Regions from separate parts of the Streptomyces sp. NPDC002784 genome, predicted to be linked through region 2. Evidence: riboswitches for the same ligand, from Rfam matches in the RefSeq annotation. Region 2 holds a riboswitch; the other holds the start of a gene.
What was found. A riboswitch is a leader RNA that binds a small molecule or an ion and turns the genes downstream of it on or off. The one in region 2 is predicted to bind S-adenosylmethionine.
Positions count from the first base shown of each region.

Region 1: it holds a riboswitch for S-adenosylmethionine, as region 2 does, so the genes downstream of both, ACWD1Z_RS20780 (aminotransferase class V-fold PLP-dependent enzyme) here and thrC (threonine synthase) in region 2, are expected to answer to the same signal.

Region 1 covers NZ_JBSFVD010000011.1:141,698-145,093, reverse strand. Annotated here, with positions in the region: gene ACWD1Z_RS20790 (rhomboid family intramembrane serine protease) at 1-338, shown strand, start outside; gene ACWD1Z_RS20785 (Lrp/AsnC ligand binding domain-containing protein) at 335-616, shown strand; gene ACWD1Z_RS20780 (aminotransferase class V-fold PLP-dependent enzyme) at 618-1,979, opposite strand; SAM riboswitch class IV at 2,110-2,226, opposite strand; gene trpD (anthranilate phosphoribosyltransferase) at 2,302-3,366, opposite strand.
Region 2 covers NZ_JBSFVD010000004.1:128,330-131,725, reverse strand. Annotated here, with positions in the region: gene ACWD1Z_RS10555 (MoaD/ThiS family protein) at 263-538, opposite strand; gene thrC (threonine synthase) at 535-1,821, opposite strand; SAM riboswitch class I at 1,840-1,978, opposite strand; gene ACWD1Z_RS10545 (glucosyl-3-phosphoglycerate synthase) at 2,129-3,100, shown strand; gene ACWD1Z_RS10540 (alpha,alpha-trehalose-phosphate synthase (UDP-forming)) at 3,163-3,396, shown strand, end outside.

The sequences.
Region 1 (3,396 bases), on a different contig from region 2:
ACGCCGACTCCGAGCAGTCCCTGGTCGGCGCGTCCGGCGCGATCTCGGCGGTCCTCGGCGCCTGCCTCGCGCTGTTCCCGCGGGCGAGGGTGACCAGCCTGCTGCCGTTCCTGTTCTTCCTGCCGGTGCGGTTGCCCGCCTGGGTGGTGCTGCCGTTCTGGGCGGCCCTGCAGTGGCTGGCCGCGGGCCGGGCCACGAGCGGGCCCGGCGTGGCGTATCTGGCCCATCTCGTGGGCTTCGGCCTGGGGTGCAGCTACGCCTGGGTGCGGTTCGGCCGTACGACTAGAGTGAAGGCCGCCCCAGCGACGCCCGCCCCCGAGGGAGAGAACCAGCCGTGATCACCGCGATCGTCCTCATCAAGACCAGCGTGGACCGGATCCCCGAGATCGCCGAGCAGATCGCCTCGCTGGACAGCGTGAGCGAGGTCTTCTCCGTCACCGGCACCTACGACCTGATCGCGATGGTCCGGGTCAAGGAGCACGAGGACCTCGCCGAGGTCATCCCCGGCCGGATCAGCAAGATCCCGGGCGTGGAGGGCACGGACACGCACGTGGCGTTCCGGACGTACTCCCAGCACGACCTGGAGGCGGCCTTCGCCCTGGGGCTGGACAACTAGCTCATACGGCGGGCACGCAACGGCCGTCCTCCGTGCGGTAGTTCCACTTCGCGCCGTCGGTGACCAGCTCGCGCACCGCGGTCACGAAACGCTCCACGTGCTCGTCCGGAGTGCCGGCGCCGAAGCTGACCCGGATGGCGTTGAGGGACTTCTCGCCGGGTGCCGCCTCGGGGGCGCCGCACTCGCCCTGGGTCCCCGGGTCGCTGCCCAGCAGGGTGCGGACCAGCGGGTGGGCGCAGAACAGACCGTCGCGGACGCCGATGCCGTACTCGGCGGACAGGGCGGCGGCGAAGTGGGAGCTGTTCCAGCCGTCGACCACGAAGGAGAGCACGCCGACCCGCGGGGCGTCGTCGCCGAAGAGGGAGAGGATCCTGACCTCGGGCACCCCGGCGAGCCCCTGGCGGACCTTCTCGATCAGGTACCGCTCGCGGGCGACCAGGGTGTCGAAACCGGCCTCCGTGAGGGCCTTGCAGGCCGAGGCGATGGAGTAGGCGCCGATCACGTTCGGCGAGCCGGCCTCGTGCCGGGCCGCGCTCTCGTGCCACTCCACGTCCACTCCCCCGTCCGCGCGCCGGCTGACCTTGCGGCTGGCCCCGCCGCCCGCGAGGTACGGCTCGGCCGCGACCAGCCAGTCGGCGCGGCCGGCCAGGACGCCGGAGCCGAAGGGGGCGTAGAGCTTGTGCCCGGAGAAGGCGATCCAGTCGACGTCCAGGTCCTGGACCGACACCGGGTGGTGCGGGGCGAGCTGCGCGGCGTCCAGGACGATCCGGGCGCCGTGCGCATGGGCGGCGGCGGCCAGTTCCCGCACCGGCCACAGCTCGCCGGTGACGTTGGAGGCGCCGGTGACACAGACCAGGGCCGGGGCGTACGCGTCGCGGGCGGCGAGGGCGCGCTCCAGGTTCTCCACGGCCTGGCGCGGCGTGCGGGGGGCGTCGAGGTAGGTGACCTCGGCGTCCTGCCAGGGCAGCAGGGAGGCGTGGTGCTCGGTCTCGAAGACGAAGACCTGGCAGCCGGCGGGCAGGGCGGCGGCGAGCAGGTTCAGGGAGTCGGTCGTGGACCGGGTGAAGATCAGCTGGTCGTCGGCGCGGCAGTCCAGGAACCCGGCGACCGTCCGGCGGGCGTTCTCGAAGAGGTCGGTGGACAGCTGCGAGAGGTACCCGGCGCCCCGGTGGACGCTGCCGTAGTACGGGGCGTAGGCGGCCACGTCGTCCCAGACCCGCTGGAGCGCGGGGGCGCTGGCGGCGTAGTCGAGCGCGGCGTAGGTGACCTCGCCGCCGGTGACGAGCGGGACGGTGACATCCCTGCCCAGAACGGGCAGCGGGGCACAAATGGTCGAGGCGGAGGCAGCGGTGGAGACGGACATGGGGGCTCCCGTGAGAGAAGAGAGGAAGGGAAAAAGGGGTGCGCGGAGACGGGGCTCGGCGGCCCTATCGCATTCGCTTGCTCACGGAAGGCTCCCTCGAACGACCCAGGACCCCTGGTGTATCGCGAGGGGTCCGCGCTTGCCGCGAGCCTTGCTGCTCACGGCCTGGTCCTCACCCGGGGCACCCCGCCACGGACGGAGGGTTGCCGGACAGTCGGCCGGGGCCTCATGACTGTCACTCATGACCTGGTACGGAAATCTAGGTGAAGTGATCGACGTCCCGCAACCCGTGTCCGGATCACGGGACGACGACCGGTGACCGCTAGGCGTTGCTGGCGGCCACCCAGCGCTCCAGCGTCCGCTTGGCCGCACCGGAGTCGATCGACTCCGCCGCCTGCGCCATCGCGATGCGGATCTGCTCGGCCAGGGGTGCCCCGGTCGGGTGCAACGCCACCAGCGCCGCAGCCGAGTTGAGGAGCACGGCGTCCCGGACGGGGCCCGGCTCGCCGTTCAGCAGCCGCCGCGCGACGTCCGCGTTGTAGGAGGCGTCCGCGCCCCGCAGCGCCTCCACCGGCACCAGTTCGAGGCCCACGTCCCGCGGGTCGAAGGCCTCCTCGGTGACCTTGCCGTCCCGGACGATCCAGACCCGGGAGGTGGCGGTGGTGGTCAGTTCGTCCAGGCCGTCGTCGCCGCGGAACACCAGCGAGGAGTTGCCGCGCTCGGCGAACACCCCGGCGACGATCGGCGCCATCCGCGGGTCGGCGACCCCGACCGCCTGCGCCCGCACCCGGGCCGGGTTGGTGAGCGGGCCGAGGACGTTGAAGACGGTCCTGATGCCCAACTGCCCGCGCGCCGCGCCCGCGTGACGCATCGCCGGATGGAACTTCGCCGCGAAGCAGAAGGTGATCCCGGCCTCCTCGGCCACCTGCGGCACCCGGGACACCGGCAGCTCCAGGTTGACCCCGAGCTTCTCCAGGACGTCCGAGGAACCGGAGGCGGAGGACGCCGCACGGTTGCCGTGCTTGACGACCTTGGCGCCCGCGCCGGCCACCACGATCGCGGACATCGTGGAGATGTTGACGGTCTTCGCGCCGTCCCCGCCCGTGCCGACGATGTCGACGGTGTCACCGGACACCTCGATCACATGGGCGTGCGCGTACATCGTCCGGACGAAGCCGGTGATCTCCTCGACCGTCTCGCCCTTGGCCCGCAGGGCCACCACGAACCCGGCGATCTGCGCGTCGGTCGCCTCGCCGCGCATGATCAGGTCCATCGCCCAGGCCGTGTCGTCGGCGCCCAGATCGCGCCCCTCCAGCAGGCCGTTCAGCAACCGGGGCCAGGAACGGCCCGCCGCGGTGTCGCCTCCAGCGGGGGTCACAGCGCTCATGGGGCCGCTCCTGAGTGTCGTAGCAGAGAT
Region 2 (3,396 bases):
GCACAGTCCGGAATGTAGTGAGAATTCGCCCGAACTCAGGGCAAGTCGGGCTCCATAAAAGGAGCAGATGACGCAAAAGGCGCGCACACTTTGGCTACTTCTCGTCGCATAGGGCTTCAGTACTCATATGCGCCCGGCATGCGAAGTGCGACGGGTTCCCCAACTGTACCGCGCTCAACCAAGCAGAATTGCCCCCTCCGTTTGTCTTACGGAGAGGGCAATTCGATGAACTCAGGGTAACGCGCCTTACCGACGGTAACGATCAGCCGCCGGCCACCGCCGGAATGATGGAAACTCCGGCGCCGTCGGGGGTCGCCGTCTGCAGGCCCTGCTCGAAGCGGACGTCGTCGTCATTGACGTACACATTCACGAAGCGGCGCAGCTTGCCCTGGTCGTCCAGGACCCGGGCGGCGATTCCGGTGTGGTTCTTCTCCAGGTCGGCGATGACCTCGGCGAGGGTGCCACCCTCGGCCGTCACCTCGGCGGCACCACCGGTGTAGGTGCGCAGGATGGTGGGGATGCGGACGTTGACGCTCATGAGTCGAGGCCAGCCTCTCGGAAGGAGTCGAGGTTCGGGCGGATCGTCGCGGTGAGGCCGGTGCCGGCCACCGCGTCGAGGGTCTTGAGGCCGTCGCCGGTGTTGAGGACGACCGTCGTCCTGGTGGGGTCGAGCAGGCCGTTCTCGATCAGCTTGCGCGTCACGCCCACCGTCACGCCGCCCGCCGTCTCCGCGAAGATCCCCTCGGTCCGGGCCAGCAGCTTGATCGCGTCGACCACCTGCTCGTCGGTCACGTCCTCCACCGCGCCGCCGGTGCGCCGGGCGATGTCCAGGACGTAGGGCCCGTCGGCCGGGTTGCCGATGGCCAGCGACTTGGCGATGGTGTTCGGCTTCTGCGGCCGGACCACGTCGTGGCCCGCCTTGTAGGCCACCGACACCGGCGAGCACCCCTCGGCCTGCGCGCCGAAGATCTTGTACGGCCTGTCCTCGACGAGCCCGAGCTTGATCAGCTCCTGCAGACCCTTGTCGATCTTCGTCAGCTGCGAGCCGGACGCGATCGGCACGACGATCTGGTCCGGGAGCCGCCAGCCGAGCTGCTCGCAGATCTCGTACGCCAGGGTCTTGGAGCCCTCCGCGTAGTACGGCCGCAGGTTGACGTTGACGAAGCCCCAGCCCTCGCCGGCCGGGTCGCCGATCAGCTCGGAGCAGAAACGGTTCACGTCGTCGTAGTTGCCCTCGATGCCGACCAGCTCGCCGCCGTACACCGCGGCCATCACGACCTTGCCCTGCTCCAGGTCGTGCGGGATGAACACGCAGGAACGGAAGCCGGCGCGGGCCGCGGCGGCGCCGACGGCACCGGCCAGGTTGCCCGTCGACGAGCAGGAGAGCGTGGTGAAGCCGAAGGCACGGGCGGCCTCCAGGGCCTGGGCGACGACCCGGTCCTTGAAGGAGTGCGTCGGGTTGCCGGAGTCGTCCTTCACATACAGACCGCCGGTCACGCCGAGTTCGCGGGCCAGGTTGTCGGCCTTGACGAGCGGGGTCCAGCCGGGGTTGAGGTTGGGCTTGCCGGCCACGTCCGAGGGGACGGGCAGCAGGGGCGCGTAACGCCAGATGTTCGCGGGTCCCGCTTCGATGCGCTTGCGGAGTTCCTCGGTGTCGTACGCCGAGAAGTCGTAGGCGATCTCCAGCGGGCCGAAACACTCCTCGCACGCGAAGACCGGGCCGAGCGGGACGCGGTGTCCGCACTCCCGGCAGCTCAGGGCGGCGGCGGGACCGAGATCGACAGTGGTGTTCCCGGTGCTTGCGACAGTCTGCACAGCCATGTGAGGCGAGGCCCTTTCTCCTCATCTTCCTCACGACGCATCTCGCCGTGAGACGGATTTGGCACCTTCCCTAGCCGGGAGCCTCGCGTGAACGAGACCGGCTGGAGGGTTGCCGGGGCTTCATCGGGCCGTATCCCTCTGCCCCTCTGGATGAGCGGTATGAAGTTGTGAACGCCGGGTCGGCCAGGACATGCGATGGTCACCCGCGTTGTTCAAGACTGTAACCGACGACCGGGACAGTTGAGATAGTCGTCCGAACGGCGAGATGGATCACAAACAGCGGATCACAAGCGAAGGAGCCGCCTACGTGCTGGAAGAAGTCGAGCGCTGGCTGAGCACCCGCTCCTGGTCGGTGACCGATCGCCCGCTCCACCAGATCATGGCCGCGAAGCGCAGCTCGGGCCAGTCCGTCTCCGTCGTGCTGCCCGCGCTCGACGAGGAGGAGACGGTCGGCGACATCGTCGCCGTCATCCGGCACGACCTGATGCACCAGGTCCCGCTGGTCGACGAGATAGTCGTCGTGGACTCCGGGTCCACCGACCGCACCGCCGAGGTCGCCGCGGCGGCCGGGGCGACGGTCGTGCACCGGGACGCGATCCTGCCGCGGCTGCCCGCCGTGCCCGGCAAGGGCGAGGTGCTCTGGCGCTCGCTGCTGGTCACCCGCGGCGACATCGTCTGCTTCATCGACGCGGACCTGAAGGAGTTCTCCTCGGACTTCGTCTCCGGCATCGTCGGCCCGCTGCTCACCGACCCCGGCGTGGACCTCGTCAAGGCGATGTACGACCGCCCGCTCATGGTGTCCGACGGGCGCGCCCCCGGCACGACGGCGGCGGGCCAGGGCGGCCGGGTCACCGAGCTGATGGCCCGCCCGCTGCTGAACATGCACTGGCCGCAGCTCGCCGGCTTCGTGCAGCCGCTCGGCGGGGAGTACGCGGCCCGCCGCTCCCTGCTGGAACAGCTCCCCTTCCCCGTCGGCTACGGCGTGGAGCTCGGCATGCTGGTCGACGCGCTGCACCTGGCCGGCCTCGACGCGCTGGCCCAGGTCGACGTCGGGGTGCGCAAGCACCGGCACCAGGACGGCCAGGCGCTCGGCCGGATGTCCGCCGCGATCTACCGCACGGCCCAGCTCCGGCTGGCCCGCGGACACCTCATCCGCCCCGCGCTCACCCAGTTCGAGCGCGGCGAGGACGGTTTCGAGCCGCGGACGTACTCGGTGGACACCGAGGAACGGCCGCCGATGGCGGAGATCGCGGAGTACGCGTCCCGCAAGGTGGCGTAACCCACGCCGCACGCGGCGCCTCGCACGTTTGAGCGTTTACGGCACGGGCTAGGTTGGAGCACATGGCTTCCATGTACGGCGCCGCTCAGGTGCTGGTCGCGTCGAATCGCGGCCCGGTCTCCTATGAAGTGCAGGAAGACGGCTCGCTGCGCACCAAGCGCGGGGGCGGCGGACTGGTGTCGGGCCTGTCGGCCATCGGCCCGGACGCCGGTGCCCTGTGGGTGTGCTCGGCGCTGTCCGACGGCGACCGCGAGGCGGTGCGGCGCGGGGTGGGCGAGGACGGCGTGCGGATGCTC